DNA from 2 places in the Kocuria sp. TGY1127_2 genome. Region 1 is predicted to be linked to the other one. Evidence: riboswitches for the same ligand, from Rfam matches in the RefSeq annotation. Region 1 holds a riboswitch; the other holds the start of a gene.
What was found. Region 1 has a riboswitch for S-adenosylmethionine ahead of sake_RS00360 (O-acetylhomoserine aminocarboxypropyltransferase/cysteine synthase family protein). Riboswitches for the same ligand answer to the same signal wherever they lie in the genome.
Positions count from the first base shown of each region.

Region 2: linked by a shared signal. The riboswitch ahead of sake_RS01775 (ABC transporter ATP-binding protein) and the one ahead of sake_RS00360 (O-acetylhomoserine aminocarboxypropyltransferase/cysteine synthase family protein) in region 1 are both predicted to bind S-adenosylmethionine.

Region 1 covers NZ_AP022834.1:73,841-81,274, reverse strand. The annotation lists gene sake_RS00370 (putative FMN-dependent luciferase-like monooxygenase) at 1-887, shown strand, start outside; gene sake_RS00365 (cystathionine gamma-synthase) at 910-2,142, opposite strand; gene sake_RS00360 (O-acetylhomoserine aminocarboxypropyltransferase/cysteine synthase family protein) at 2,139-3,545, opposite strand; SAM riboswitch class IV at 3,586-3,703, opposite strand; gene sake_RS00355 (ABC transporter ATP-binding protein) at 3,880-5,559, opposite strand; gene sake_RS00350 (ABC transporter permease) at 5,556-6,446, opposite strand; gene sake_RS00345 (ABC transporter permease) at 6,443-7,434, opposite strand, start outside.
Region 2 covers NZ_AP022834.1:401,469-408,902, reverse strand. The annotation lists gene paaZ (phenylacetic acid degradation bifunctional protein PaaZ) at 1-98, opposite strand, end outside; gene sake_RS01795 (PaaI family thioesterase) at 286-690, shown strand; gene sake_RS01790 (3-hydroxyacyl-CoA dehydrogenase family protein) at 781-1,647, opposite strand; gene sake_RS01785 (enoyl-CoA hydratase/isomerase family protein) at 1,648-2,418, opposite strand; gene sake_RS01780 (acetyl-CoA C-acyltransferase) at 2,422-3,636, opposite strand; SAM riboswitch class I at 3,841-3,977, shown strand; gene sake_RS01775 (ABC transporter ATP-binding protein) at 3,986-4,828, shown strand; gene sake_RS01770 (aliphatic sulfonate ABC transporter substrate-binding protein) at 4,908-5,951, shown strand; gene sake_RS01765 (ABC transporter permease) at 5,955-6,740, shown strand; gene sake_RS01760 (AMP-binding protein) at 6,767-7,434, shown strand, end outside.

The DNA.
Region 1 (7,434 bases):
GATTCCACAGCGCATGGGTTGCCCAACATCATTTCCACGAGAACGAAGGCGGGTTGCCCTCGCCGTTAGTCCTGCTTTCTGCCGCGGCGGAACGGACCGCCCGCATTCACCTGGCTACGGGCGTCATCACACTGCCCATGGAAGATCCCGTTCGGGTCGCGGAAGACGCCGCCGTGGTGGACGCTCTGTCCGGCGGAAGGCTCCAGATCGGCCTGGGCTCGGGCGGAAATCCGCGTTCCTTCCCGGCGTTCGGACGGTCCTTCGAAGACAGAGGCGAGATCTTCGCTTCCCATCTCGAGACTTTGGAAACCTTGTGGCGAGGGGGAGAGATCGACGGCGGAAACAGGCTGTACCCCGCCGCGCCCGGACTTCTCGACCGTTTGTGGCAGGCGAGTTTCGGCTCTTTCGGGGCGGGTATCGCAGGTTCCCGAGGGGACGGGCTCATGCTCTCCCGAACTCAGCCCCGGCCAGGCAGAACGGATGCGCCGCTGAGTGAGATTCAGGTGCCGGTGGTCGAGACGTACCTCGCCGAACTTCCCCAAGGCACGGCTCCTCGCGTCATGGCTTCTCGGACGGCCATCGCGGTAGACAAGGAAAACCGTTCGGATTTGGTCCGCCGAACGGCAGAAAAACTTCGCCGCGGGGAAGCCGATCGCCTGGTGGGGTATGACACCTCGGGCCTTTCCGATGAGGAACTCCTGGTTGCCACGGACACTTACCTCGGCACTCCGGATGAGATCGTGGCACGCCTTCGGGACGACGTCGTCGTCCGGGATTACGCAACCCAGGTCGCCTTCCAGGTCCATTCCGCGCCGGCGACTCACAAGGAGACCCTGCGCTCACTCGAGCTGCTGGCAACCGAAGTCGCGCCCGCCCTCGGAATCTGAAGTCCTCGGGACGGGCACGGCGTCACTCACCGGATCGGTTCAAGGCCCGCTCCAGGTCGGAAATCAGGTCCTCGACATCCTCGATGCCTACCGAGAGCCGCACGACGTCGCTCGGTGGGGCCTCCGGCGTGCCCCTCGTGGAGCCGTGGGTCATCGTCACCGGATGGGAGATCAGCGATTCAACACCGCCCAGGCTGACGGACAGACCGAAGACGTCCGTGGACTCCGCGACCTTCCGCGCCGCGGTCTCTCCACCTTTGACGCGGAACGATACGATCCCTCCGAACCCTGACATCTGCCGTTTGGCTACAGCGTGACCCGGGTGATCGGCGAGGCCAGGATAATACACGCGCTCCACGCCTTCATGCTCCCGCAGCCACTCGGCGACCGTCTGGGCGTTCTCGCAATGTTGCCGGATCCGAACCCCCAGGGTCTTGAGACCGCGCGCGGTAAGGAACGCATCTTGGGGACCTGCCACCGCACCCCCAGCGAATTGCTGGAATTGCAGGAGATCGGCCAGGGGTTGATCTTCCCACAGTGCATCGCCGACCACGAGGGCTCCGCCCAGCACGTCCGAGTGACCACCGATGTATTTGGTGGTCGAATGCACCACGACGTCGGCGCCCAGCGTCAGCGGATTCTGCAACGCCGGTGAAGCGAAGGTGTTGTCCACAACCAACAACGCGCCTCCGGCATGGGCTGCTTCCGCCCATTCCTGGATATCCACGATGGTCAGCAATGGGTTCGTCGGCGTCTCCAACCAAACAACCCGTGCTTCCGGATCGCACAGAATCCGGTCCCGCACATCGGTCTGTTGAGGCGACACGAAGGTCGTTTCGACTCCCCATCGGGCATACAACTGGCTGAGGAGTCGGTGCGTTCCTCCGTAGGTCTCCGCCCCGGCCACAACTTTGTTCCCCGGTCGCAAGGTCGCACGCAACAGGGCGTCCTCGGCAGCAATCCCTGAAGCGAAAGCGAAGGCGTGTGTACCGTTTTCGACGGCCGCGAGCTGGACCTCCAAAGCACTCCGAGTGGGGTTTCCCCCTCGCGAGTACTCATATCCGCTCTTGAGCGTCTCCACTCCGTCTTGGGTGAAGGTCGACGTCTGGTAAATGGGAGGAATCACGGCGCCGGTGTGAGGGTCCGGTTCCTGGCCCGCGTGAACGGCTGCCGTTCTGAACCCCGGACGGGTCGAATTCACTCGATCGGTTGTGGGTCCCGGCTTGAACTCGGTGGATTCTTCGACTGCAGTCATACCTGAGCAGCCTCCTTCTCTCGCGTGAGAGCCGTCGCCCGGCTCAGGGTCTGGCTGGATGTGGACAAGGAACCGAGCGCTGCGGAGAGATCATCCCAGAGATCGTCGACCTCTTCACGACCCAGCGCCAGCCGAACGGTCTGTTCGGTGATGTCCCCGGCCTCTCTGAGCTCGGGGGTAAGACGACAATGGGTGGTCCACGCGGGATGCGTTGCCATGGATCGAGCGTCGCCCAGGTTGGCAGCGAGCTTGAACAGCTTCAAATTGTCGAAGAATTCCTCCACCTGCGATGTGTTGCCCGCGATGTCGAAGGACAAGACCGCTCCGGTGCCGCGCGGAAAGTCTCGTTCGGCGATGGCCGCATCCGGCGACCCAGGAAGGCTCGGATGCCGGACACGGCACACGCGAGGATGAGTCGCCAGTCGACGCGCGATCTCCTCGGCCACACGGCAATGGCGCTCAACCCGGATGTCGAGGGTCTCGATGCCTTCAAGGGCTTGTTGCGCATTCCACGGAGCCAGGCTCGGGCCCAAGTCGTTGAGCAATTGTGCGCGAACGAGGTGGAGGAACGCTCCGTGATCGCCGTGCCCCTCGACCAGGGATCTGTTCCCGAATCTCCTCCGCGGAGCCGTAAGCTGCGGCCATCGGATGGCGTCCTCGCTCGGGGTCAGCCGGCCGGTGTCGACGATGATTCCCGCAAGCGCCGTTCCATTTCCGGTCAGGTATTTCGTGACGGAATGGACTACGACGTCGGCACCCAATTTCCCGGGCTGCAGGAGATATGGCGTCGCGAGAGTGTTGTCGACGATCAGGGCGGCGCCCGCGGTATGCGCAATGTCCGCGAGCGCGGGGATATCGGGAAGGTCAGCATGCGGGTTTCCGATGGACTCCACGACGAACGCGCGAGTGCGCGCCGTGACGGCATTTTCCCATTCCTCGGGTCGATGCGGGTTGACCCACGTGACCTCGATGCCCGCCTCGGCGAGAGTGTCGTTGAGCAAATCGGCAGTGCCACCGTAAATTCGGTTGGATGCCACCACATGGCCGGCGGGGATCTCCGGGTGGGGCTCGCCGTCCTCGCTCTGACCTGATCGACCGGCCAGGGCAAGAAGGGTGAGCGTTGTTGCCGCTTGGCCGGAAGCGGTGGCGACGGCACCGACGCCCCCTTCGAGTTCCGCGAGCCGACGCTCGAGCAAACCCACCGTAGGACTGCCGGTGCGTGAGTACGTGAATCCGGGTTCTCTCTGGCCGAAGCATTCACGTGCGTCGCGCAACGTCTCGAATTCGTAAGAGGCCGTCAGGTACAAAGGCGGATGCACAGGTCGGGCAGCCGGCGGATTGGCCGTACCCCCGTGCACTTGCACCGTACCGATTCCGGGTGCCGGGTTGTTATCAGCTGACATCGTGATCCCCTCGAAGGCGGGGCGCCGAGTTCGCCTCGTAACGCCGTGCTTGCCGGGGAGCGGTATGCTCCCGACCGGATCTTCATCTGGGGCACCCCATCACAGCGGAAAGGGTTGCCGACCGGCCAGCCAGAGCTTCACAACCGGTACTCGTGATCCTGATTCAGAAACCTACAGCCTTCCCACCAACCTCGAAAGGACATGACGCACGGTTCAGACAGATCGTCATATGAAGGTAATCCACCTGCCGGGAAACGTCATATGACCTGGCGAGACTCCCGTATGATCAGGGCGGACTCCGTGGAATCCGTTCGCGTGCGGACCGAGTTCAGGTCTAGGCGCTCAGCGCGGGGCCGAACACATCGGTAGCGTAACGAGATCCCGGAACGGCCTTGATCAGGGTCCGCGTCGCCTCCTCGCGCGGATTCTCGAAGACCTGCGCCGCGGGGCCCGACTCGATCACCCGGCCATGAGCCATAACCAGCACGTCGTCGGAGATCTGTCGGATCACCGCCAGGTCGTGACTGATGAACACGTAAGAGAGCCCCAGACGATCCTGGAGATCGGCAAGTAGGTCAAGAATCTGGGCTTGAACCGAAACGTCCAGTGCCGAGACCGGTTCGTCCAGAATCACCAGTTCGGGGTCAACAGCGAGTGCCCGAGCTATGGAAACACGTTGGCGTTGCCCTCCGGACAGTTCTACCGGCCGACGACTGGCCAATTCCCGAGGCAGGGCCACGAGATCGAGGAGCTCGTTGATTCGTCGTTCGCGCTGTGGACGTGTGCCGATACGGAATCCCCGCAGGGGCTCCCCGATCGACGCGGCCACGGAATACCGAGGGTCGAGCGATGCGCTGGGGTCCTGGTGAACGAACCGGGCGCGCGTCGAGAGCTCTCGGATGTTGCGCTTCGTGCCATCGAACGGCCGACCGAATATCTCCAACCGGCCGGCGTCATACGATTCCAGACCGAGCAGGATCCGGGCCGTCGTCGATTTTCCGGATCCCGATTCCCCGACGATCCCGAGTGTTCGCCCCGGTTCGAGCTCCAGGTCGAGATCGGCCACAGCCTGGACCTTCCTCGCTCGGGAACCGAAGGTCTTGCTCAGCCCCTGAGCTCGTACCACGCTCGAGCTCTCGCCGCGCGGGGCAGGCCCAGTACGCTTCCGCGGCACATCGTGCAGTGCCGGCGATGCCTTGAGCAGGCGCCGGGTGTAATCGTGCTGAGGTTCGGCGAAAACGCTGGCTGCCGAGCCTTCCTCGACAACACGGCCCTTTTCCATCACCAGGATTCGATCGGCCCGGTCCCGAGCGATTCCGAGATCGTGGGTGATGAGAAGGAGGCCTGCTCCGGCGTCGGAAACTCGCGCCTCCAGCAAGTCCAGGACGTTCTTCTGCGCGGACACGTCGAGGGCGGAGGTCGGCTCGTCGGCGATCACCAGTTGCGGCCCACGCGCTAGTGCGAGCGCGATCAGGACCCGCTGGCGCTGGCCACCGGATAGTTCGTGCGGATAGCGGGAGCCGTGGACCTCGATCTCGAGGCCGACGTCCTCGAGCGCCTTCGCCGTCTGTTCCTTGGCCCGATGACGCGAAAGACCGGCTTCGCGCAAGGATTCCGATAGCTGCGAAGTGATCGTGCGTACGGGGTTCAGTCCCGTCCCCGCGTCCTGAGGAACGTAGCCCAGGAGGTCTCCCCGAACACGCTTCCATTGGTTCTCCGAGGCAGACCGCATATCCGAGCCGTGCAGGGATTGCTCAGCGATATCCACGTGGGCGGAGGAAGTCAGCAGTCCGGCCGCTACTGCGGCCGTGGTTGACTTCCCCGAACCGGATTCACCAACCACCGCAAGGGTTTCGCCAACAGGGACAGTCAGCGAAACCCCCTCGACCGCGGGGGCCGCGCCGTCGGAGTACCGGACGGTGAGGTCTCGCAGGCTGAGAGCCACGGGGGAATCCGCCGAATCGGTGGCCTCGACGAGGCGTGGATGCACATTCTCTCGATGGGGCAGGGTCATGATGGTCTCCTGGTCTGCAGGGCGTGAGAGATACGGTTGACGGAAACGACGACGGCGGCGATCACCAGTCCCGGAATGACGGTCAACCACCAGGCGCTCGCGAGGTAATCTCTTCCTTCGGAGACCAGTAGCCCCCACTCCGGATTGGGCGGCTGGGTTCCGAATCCCAAGAAGCTCAAGGCGGAAATCGCGAGAATCGCGGCTCCGAATTCGATTGCGGCCAGTGCAAATACCGGGCCGATCGCGTGCGGAAGGATATGGCGGGCCAGGATCTCCGGCGTGCGGATACCGGACATCGATGCCGCCTCGATGAACAAAGAACTCCTCCATCGAAGGACTTCGCCTCGCATAAGTCGCGCGAAAGACGGTATGGACGCCAGCGCCACGGCCACGGCAATGTTGACGGACCCGGCCCCCAGCGCGGCCACGACCGCGAGGGAAAGCAAGAGCGAAGGCACCGACTGCAGGACATCCACGACGCGCATGAGTATGGTGTCGACGACGCTTCCCGCGGTTCCTGCCAACAACCCGAGAAGGGTCCCGACGAAAAAGGCTATGAGGACCGCGATGGCGGTCGTCCCCAAGGACGCCCCGGCTCCTTGGACGACTCGGGAAAATACGTCCCTCCCGAGGTGATCGGTACCGAACCAGTGCTGCATTCCGGGCGGCGACAAGCGAATATCGGGGTCGCCCAGCAACGGGTTCTCGGTGACGAAGACGCTGGGCAGAACCGCCCATGCGAGTGCGACGAGAACGATGAGTCCGGAAACGATGAGTCCGTACGGCGCACGAACCATCGTGGCGGCGAATCGACGATGACGAGTCGCAGGGTTTCCGGGGCGTCGTACCGAACGCGCGGATCCGGAGGGAAGCTCGCTCGTGCTCATGGTCGCGCCTCCTGAATCGATTGGGTCGTGTTGTCGGTTCCCGGCGGACTTGTAACGGATGTGGCGTCCGCGGCGTCGGGATGGGGACCCTTGTGCGAGTCCAGGCTTTGCGAGCCATCGCGTCCTCGTTTGGGTGGATTCCCCGTGGGACGTGTTCGGGGGTCGACCACCGGGTACAACAGGTCGACCACCAGATTCACCACCACGAACACGAGCGCGGAGAAAGCCACAACCCCCAGTACCACGGGCATGTCCTGGCCGGTGACCGATGTTTCCGCGAGACGACCGATGCCGTTGCGCGTGAAGACGGTCTCGACGATCACGGCACCACCCAGAACATTGCCGAGAACGACTCCCGCGATCGACAAAAGGGACACCCCGGCCGGGGGCAGGGCATGCGAGAGAAGAAGACGAAGCCGGCCCAGACCCGCGGCACGATAAGTCGTCATGAATTGCCTGCTCCACGCCTGAGTGAGCGATCGCAGCAATACCTGAGCGATCATCGCCCCAAGGGGCAAAGACAAAGTCACCGCCGGGAGAATCACACCCGCGATACCCTGCGCGCCGATTGCGGGGATTACGCCCAAGCGGAACGAGAACAGTTGAAGCAGGAGCAGTCCGACCCAGAACGTCGGGAGGGACACCCCCAGACTGGGCAGCCCGGACAACAGATTCCGCAACCAGGGGCTCCGGACCCCCACGGCCGCGAGCGCCAGAACGACTCCGCCTGGGATCGCAATAGCCAAGGTCCACGCCGCGAGCTCGACCGTGACCGGAAGTGCCTGGGCGATGGCCGCAGCAACCGGTTGGCCCGTGGTGTAGGACGTTCCGAGATCGCCTCGTACGGCATTGCCGAGCGCTGACAGATATTGAACGACCAGTGGTTGGTCGAACCCGTATTGATGCCGGAGTTCGTCGATTTCCTCCGGGGACGCCGTCGAAAGATCACCTCCCAGAACCGCAGCCACCGAGTCGCCCGGCAAGGCAT
Region 2 (7,434 bases), 330 kb from region 1:
TCCGGCTCGTCCGGGCGCCACCATTGCCCTCGCACGTAACTCGGCAATATCTCGGTGGCCTGGGTGGTTGTAGCCTCGTATCGGGTTTGGGTGGTCACGGGTGGATTCACTCCCTGCAATAAATTAGCCGAACGTTCGGTCAGTAATTAGTGTCAGAATAGCCCACGTCACAGTCGCGTGCCACAACGCGGCCCGGCACAAAGTCATGAGGAGGTCTCATTGGAGAACCAATCAGTCAACGCACAAGGCCAGGCAACCGGAACGGAACCGGATTCAACACGGCTGGTGGGCCGCATCGACCCGGGCGAACTCGACCACAAGCTCAACATCGAATTCGAGGAGCAGACGCCGGAACGAGTAGTGGCGACCATGCCGGTCGAGGGAAACCGCCAGGGACACGGAATCCTGCACGGCGGAGCATCAATCGCCCTCGCAGAATCGACGGGCTCCTGGGCGGCCGTGTTGCACGCCGCCCAATTCGGGAAGATCGCAGTCGGAATTGAGGTCAATGCAACACACCACTCCTCGGCAACCGAAGGCACCGTGCGGGCGGTTGCGACGCCGATCAAGCTGGGGCGCTCAATGACCAGCCACGAAGTCGTGATGACGCACGTCGAGACCGGTCGGCGTCTCTGCACCGTCCGGATCAGCAACTACCTCAAGCCAGCACCGGAAGGATTCTTCGACTGAGGCACGCCCAGACGTACCGGGCGTTGCGTGCATATCGGGCCCTGAGATGATCCGATGCGCACGTTACGTCCCGATATACGGGTCGAGGCGCTACTCGTACGAGTAGAAGCCTTTCCCGGTCTTCTTGCCCAGCTCACCGCGTTCGACCATGTCTCGCATGAGTTGCGGCGGACTGAAACGCGACCCCAGCTTGGACTCCAGGTATTCGGCGATGTCGAGACGCACATCCACACCCACGATGTCGGTCAGCGCCAGGGGGCCGACCGGATGCTTGTATCCCAGGGTCATCGCATGATCGATATCCTCGGGCGAGGCCACCCCCTCCTCGACCATGCGGATCGCCTCCAGGGACAGGGCAATTCCAAGTCGCGAGGACGCGAAACCGGGGGCATCGTGCACGGTCACCGGGGTCTTGTTCAGCCCGGCCACCCACTCCTGGGTATGGCCCTGCAATTCCTCCGAAGTTTTCTTCCCGACGACGACCTCTACGAGCTTGGAAGCCGGGACCGGGTTGAAAAAGTGCAGTCCGCAGAACCGTTCGGGACGCTCCAAGGTTTCGGCCAGCCCGTCCACGGACATCGAGGATGTATTGGTCGCGAGCCACGAATTCTCGCCCACATTCGACTCTGCCCTGCGAAGGGATTCGACCTTGAGATCCCAGATCTCCGGAACGGCCTCGATCACCAGCTGGCGGTCGGCAAAGGCGGAAGCATCGGTCGCGGTCTCCAGTTTCTTGGCCCACTCGTCGGCTTCTCCGCTGATCTTGCCGCGCTCGACGGAAGCCCGGATGTCTTTCTCGATGCGAGCTCGAGCGGCTTGAGCGGCGTCGTCATCGACCTCGACGACGGTCACTGCCGCACCTGAGATCAGGAACGCATGCGCGATCCCGGCCCCCATGCGGCCACCGCCAAGTACTCCTACGCGTTCGGGAACTTGCTGCTTGTCATGCGCGCTCACTTAGCTGCGCTCCTTCCTGCGGTCCAAGAAAGACTGCATACGGTCGAATTTGGCGGGAGATTCGAACAAGACCGCCTGGGCGAGCTCGTCAACGTATGGATGCGCCTCCCGAGGCATATGGAAGACGCCTTTGGCGATCCGGACCGCGAGCGGATCTTGCTTGGCGATTCGATCGGCCAGACCGTCGGCGGCTTCGAGCAGATCCTGTGATTCGTGAATTTCGGTAATGAGGCCCGCCCTGAGGGCCTCTTCGGCACTCAGCGTGCGCCCTGCGAACAGAAGCTCCTTGGCCAGCGGTTCTCCGGCGAGTTCCTTGAGCCGCCACATGGCCCCGGCGGCTGCCACGATGCCGAGGCCGGTCTCCGGCTGGCCGACCTTGATCTCGGGTGTCCCGATGCGAAAATCTGCGGCCCAGGCGAGCTCGGCACCGCCACCCAGGGCGTAGCCGTCGAGGGCCGCGATCACGGGCATCGGAAGGCTCCCCAATCTCTCGAAGAGCCGCGAATTGATTCCACGCAGTGCATCGTCCCGGCGCCGTTCACGCAACTGGGCGATATCGGCACCGGATGCGAAGATGCCTTTTCCGTTCACCTCGGTTCCGGAGAGGATCAGGATTTTCGGTTCGGATTCCAGGTGCGCGCAGACCCGGTGCAACTCGTCGATCATGGTCGCGTCGATCGCGTTGCGAACCTCGGGCCTATTGAGGCGAACGTGGAGTCGGTCTTCGCGCTCCTGGATGTCGATCGCCGTGAATTCACCGGTCAATTCCATGGTCTATGCCCTTTCGAGGAGGAGAGCGGCGCCCTGTCCGACGCCGATGCACATGGTCGCGAGGCCCCTGGAAGCACCCTCGCGCTCCATTCGGCCCAACAGCGTGATGGTGATTCGGGAGCCGGAAGAACCGAGAGGGTGTCCCAACGCAATCGCTCCTCCATCCCTGTTCACGAGGTCCGGATCCAGGCCGAGTCTACGGATCGAGGCGAGCGACTGAGTCGCGAAGGCTTCATTGATTTCTATGGCGCCCAGGTCCTCGACGCCCCAGCCGGAACGATCCAGGACCTTCTGACTCGCCGGGACGGGCCCGATGCCCATGATTTCCGGAGGTACACCGGCCGACGCACCATCCACAATCCGGGCGCGGACCTCCAACCCGTATTTCTTCACGGCTTTCTCGCTAGCGACGATAATCGCCGAGGCACCGTCGTTGAGGGCCGAGGAGTTACCGGCCGTGACCACGGATCCGCCTTTGACGACCGGCTTCAGCTTGGCCAGAACCTCGGTAGTGGTACCCGGGCGCGGGCCCTCGTCGGTCTCGACCAGACTCACCTCGCCCTTACGACCGGTAACTTTGACGGGCACGATTTCGTCCGCGAACCTGCCCGCCCGGATCGCCGCGTTGGACTTCTCCTGGGAGCGCGCCGCGAATTCGTCTGCTTCCTCGCGCGTGATTCCGTCCACGCGAGCAACCTCCTCGGCGGTCTCCGGCATCGAATACGTTGCCTTGCCGTTGCGGGACAAAGGACCGTCCACAAATTTCGAATTCACGAACCGCCAGCCGATTGAAGTATCGAAGACCTCACCGGGCTTGGAGAAAGGTTTGGTCGGCTTTTCCATGACCCAGGGCGCGCGAGACATCGATTCAACGCCGCCGGCGACCACGATCTCCGCGGCACCAGCCTTGATCATTTGGGAGGCGATCGTGATCGCGGACATCCCCGAGGCGCATAGCCGATTCACCGTCATCCCCGGCACCGAGTCCGGGTAACCGGCCAGCAACCAGGCCAAACGGGCCACATTCCGGTTCTCCTCACCCGCCCCGTTGGCGTTGCCCAGGATGACTTCATCGACGTCGGCCGGGTCGATTCCCGCTTCCTCGACGACGGTGCTGATGCACAGTGCCGCGAGATCGTCCGGGCGAACCGAGGAGAGGGAACCGCCGTATCGACCCACCGGAGTGCGGGCTCCACCGACGAGGAAGGCTGCGGGCATTTCGGGCATAAGAACTCCTGGTGGGACAGACTTAGAATTACTGACCATTCGTTCACTAATATCGCATCCGGTGTGACATGCGTCAATTCCACTCCATTCGCATCGTGCGCCAGGGTTACGGACTTTGACGGTCCGCAGTTCATCTCCCGCAATAGTCCCTCGCGAGTTGGAGCCCTTGCAGCACACGGGATTAACTGGAGGGGAAAACCATCCAGAGCGACTGAGAGACCTGGCTCGATGACGTCGCAGCAACCCATCTCCACGGTGATCTTTCGCTCTGCCCGCAGGCGGAGAGATCCTCCGCGGACGAGCACGGTGCTAACGCCAGGATTCGATGGAGTGATTGATTGTGACCTCGGCGCACTCGACGGAACGCGCGCAGGAAGCCGGGACGAAAGCGGCTTCGGTTCGGTTCCACGGCGTCGGAAAGTCATTCCCGGGATCCAGGCGCGGCGCTGCCGGGTCCGAAGTTCTCCGTGACGTGAACTTCACCGCGGAACCGGGGGAAATCGTCGCGGTCGTCGGCCCTTCGGGCTGTGGGAAGTCGACTCTTCTGCGTGCAGCGGCCGGACTCGACGCCGCGAGCGCAGGATCCGTCACGATTGACGGAACGCCAGTGCGCAACATCGATTCCCGGTGCGCCGTGGGATTCCAGGAACCACGGCTGCTACCGTGGCGTTCCGTCACGGACAACGTTGCTCTCGGATTGCCGAAGAATGCGAGCAAGAACGGCGGACGCAGACGAGTCGCCGAGCTGATCGACCTTGTGGGTCTGGGAGAGCACGCGAGCCATCGCCCCGGGGAAGTCTCCGGGGGCATGGCGCAACGCGCGTCCTTGGCCAGGGCACTGGCACGCAACCCCAGGGTTCTCCTCCTCGATGAGCCCTTCGGGGCCCTGGATGCCTTGACTCGCCTGAAAATGCAGGATCTGTTGCTGGATGTTCATGGTCAGGACCCCACAACGGTTCTCCTCATAACCCACGATGTGGACGAGGCCCTGTACCTATCCGACCGCGTCGTCGTACTCGGCCGCACGGCACCGGGAGTACCGGCGGGGATTGTCGAAAGCGTTGAGGTCGGTTTGCCGCGTCCTCGTTCCCGGGAGGACGCGCAACTAGTCCGAATGCGCGGCCACCTCTTGGGTCTGCTGGGCGTGGACACCACCGCGCATGAGGCGTTTCAGGAAGTGTGACCCGCTGCGCCAACGCGGCCCGCGCCCATGGTTTCCTCGTTCATCCCCTCCTCGACTTCCTCGCAAGGACCCCAACCTCATGATCAACTTTTCCCGCCGAGACGCGGTGCGGGCCACCGGCCTCGGAGTCGTGGCATTCGCCCTGACGGGGTGCATGTCCGGCGAAGGCGCCGGACGCGGCGTCATCAACGCGGACGCGACCAGCAGCATTACCCTCGATTACGCGACGTACAATCCGTTGTCCCTGATTATTCGCAGGAAGGAATGGCTCGAGAAAGCCGCGGCCAATCTGGGGCAATCGGTCACGTGGCTCAAGTCGGCAGGTTCGAACAAAGCCAATCAGAACCTCATCGGTGCAGCTATAGACGTGGGGTCGACGGCGGGATCGGCCGCTCTTCTGGCGCGAGCGAACGGGGCTCCGCTCAAAACCATTGATCTCTTCTCACAACCGGAATGGTCGGCGCTCGTGCGCACGCCGGAATCGCCGATTCGACGGGTTGAGGATCTGGCAGGCCGGTCCGTCGCGGCGACGCTGGGGACGGACCCCTATTTTCTGTTGGTTCAGGCCCTCAAAGCTGCCGGCATGAGCACGGATGACGTCACGATCGTGAACTTGCAGCATGCCGACGGTCGGGCCGCGCTCGATACCCATCAAGTCGATGCGTGGTCAGGGCTCGACCCGATCATGGCGACCGCAGAAGACGAAGGCGGTGACGTCTTGTTCTACCGGAACCTGGAGTTCAACACGTGGGGCTTCCTCAACGCCCGGGAAGAGTTCCTGCAACAGAATCCGGAGGGTGCCCAGCTCGTCGTCGACGTTTATGCGTACGCCAGAGAGTGGGCACTGAAGAATCCGAGCGAGGCAACACGATTATTCGCCGAAGAAGCAGCAGTTTCCGGTGGGGTCGCTGAGAGAGTCTGGCAACGCACGCATTTGGACATCGATCCTGTGCCGGGCGAAGCTCAGCTCAAAGTACTCCGGAATGTTGCACCCATCCTCGTGGATTCCGGAGACGTCTCGGACCGCAAGGACGTCGACGACGCCGTGGCCAACATCATCGACAAGCACTACGCCGAGGCAGCGGATGCGCGTTGCGCGGCCACACGGATTGAGGGGAAGTAGAGCATGAAATTCCTTCCGAGAAATCGTTGGGCCGTAGGCGCCCTGGGCTTGGTCCTGCCGTTGATCATGTTGCTGGTGTGGCATCTACTCTCCTCGACCGGTGTTTTCTCACCGATTCAGCTTCCGACGCCATCGGCCGTGGTCGATGCCGGGGTCGAGTTGGTTCAGCGCCACGAGCTGTGGCAACACGTGGGGATCTCGACGCAACGGGTAATCCTGGGGTTCCTCATCGGAAGCGCCCTCGGGCTGGTGATTGGTGCGTTGATCGGTCTCTCACACTGGACGAACGTCTTGGCCGGTCCGACCGTGGGAGCGGTGCGAGCCGTGCCGTCTCTTGCCTGGGTCCCCTTGATGCTGCTCTGGGTCGGCGTGGGCGAGAACTCAAAGGTCATTCTCGTCGCGATCGGCGCGTTCTTTCCCGTCTACACCACAGTCGCCGGTTCGCTGAAACACGTCGACCGCCAGCTGATCGAGGCCGCCCGCTCATTCGGGATCACTGGCCTACGACTTTTCACAACGGTTCAGCTTCCGGCGGTCATGCCGTCCGTGGTCTCCGGTCTCCGACTCGCCCTGGCCCAGGCATGGCTTTTCCTGGTGGCTGCAGAACTCGTAGGAGCTTCGATGGGCCTGGGCTTCCTGCTGACCGATTCGCAGAGCAACGGCCGAACCGACCGCCTGATTCTGGCGATCATTCTCTTGGCAATACTGGGCAAAATCACCGACGCCCTGGTAGGAATCTTTGAACGATGGACCCAACGCCGATGGGGCACCGCCCCGGCAGACGCGTAAAGGATCCGCAACGGATAGGAACGATCATGACTCTTCCGACAAATTTTGTCTTCTCGGACCCCCACAATCCGACTCCGAATCCCGCCACGATCTCCGACGCCGCCCGCGTTGATTTCTGGGAAAAACAGGCAGGGCGCCTGTCCTGGGCCGAACCCTGGCACACCGCACACCGGTTCGAGAAGCCGCGGCCCATAGGCACTGACCAGGACGGAGCACCGGAGTTCAGCGTGCCCGAGATCGCCTGGTTCGAAGGCGGCAGACTGAACGCGGCCTATAACTGCGTAGACCGGCACGTCGAGGCGGGACGCGGCCAGCACATTGCCCTGTACTTCGAGGGCGAGCCCGGGGACCGGGAGGTCTACACCTACGCTCGGTTGCAGACGGAAGTCTCCCGTGCCGCGAATGCTCTGCTCGATCTCGGAGTCGAGAAAGGCGATCGCGTTGTGATCTATCTTCCGGTCATTCCGGAGACCGTCATCATCACACTCGCCTGTGCTCGGATCGGGGCCGTGCATTCGCTCGTATTCGGCGGCTTCTCCGCCGAAGCACTCAAATTCCGTGTCGAAGACACCGGTGCCAAGGTTCTGGTGACCACGGACGGTCAGAACCGAAGGGGCAAGGTCGTTCCCGTGAAGCAGAACGCCGACGAGGCCTGCGCGGGAGACAACTCCATCGAACACGTCGTGGTGGTCCG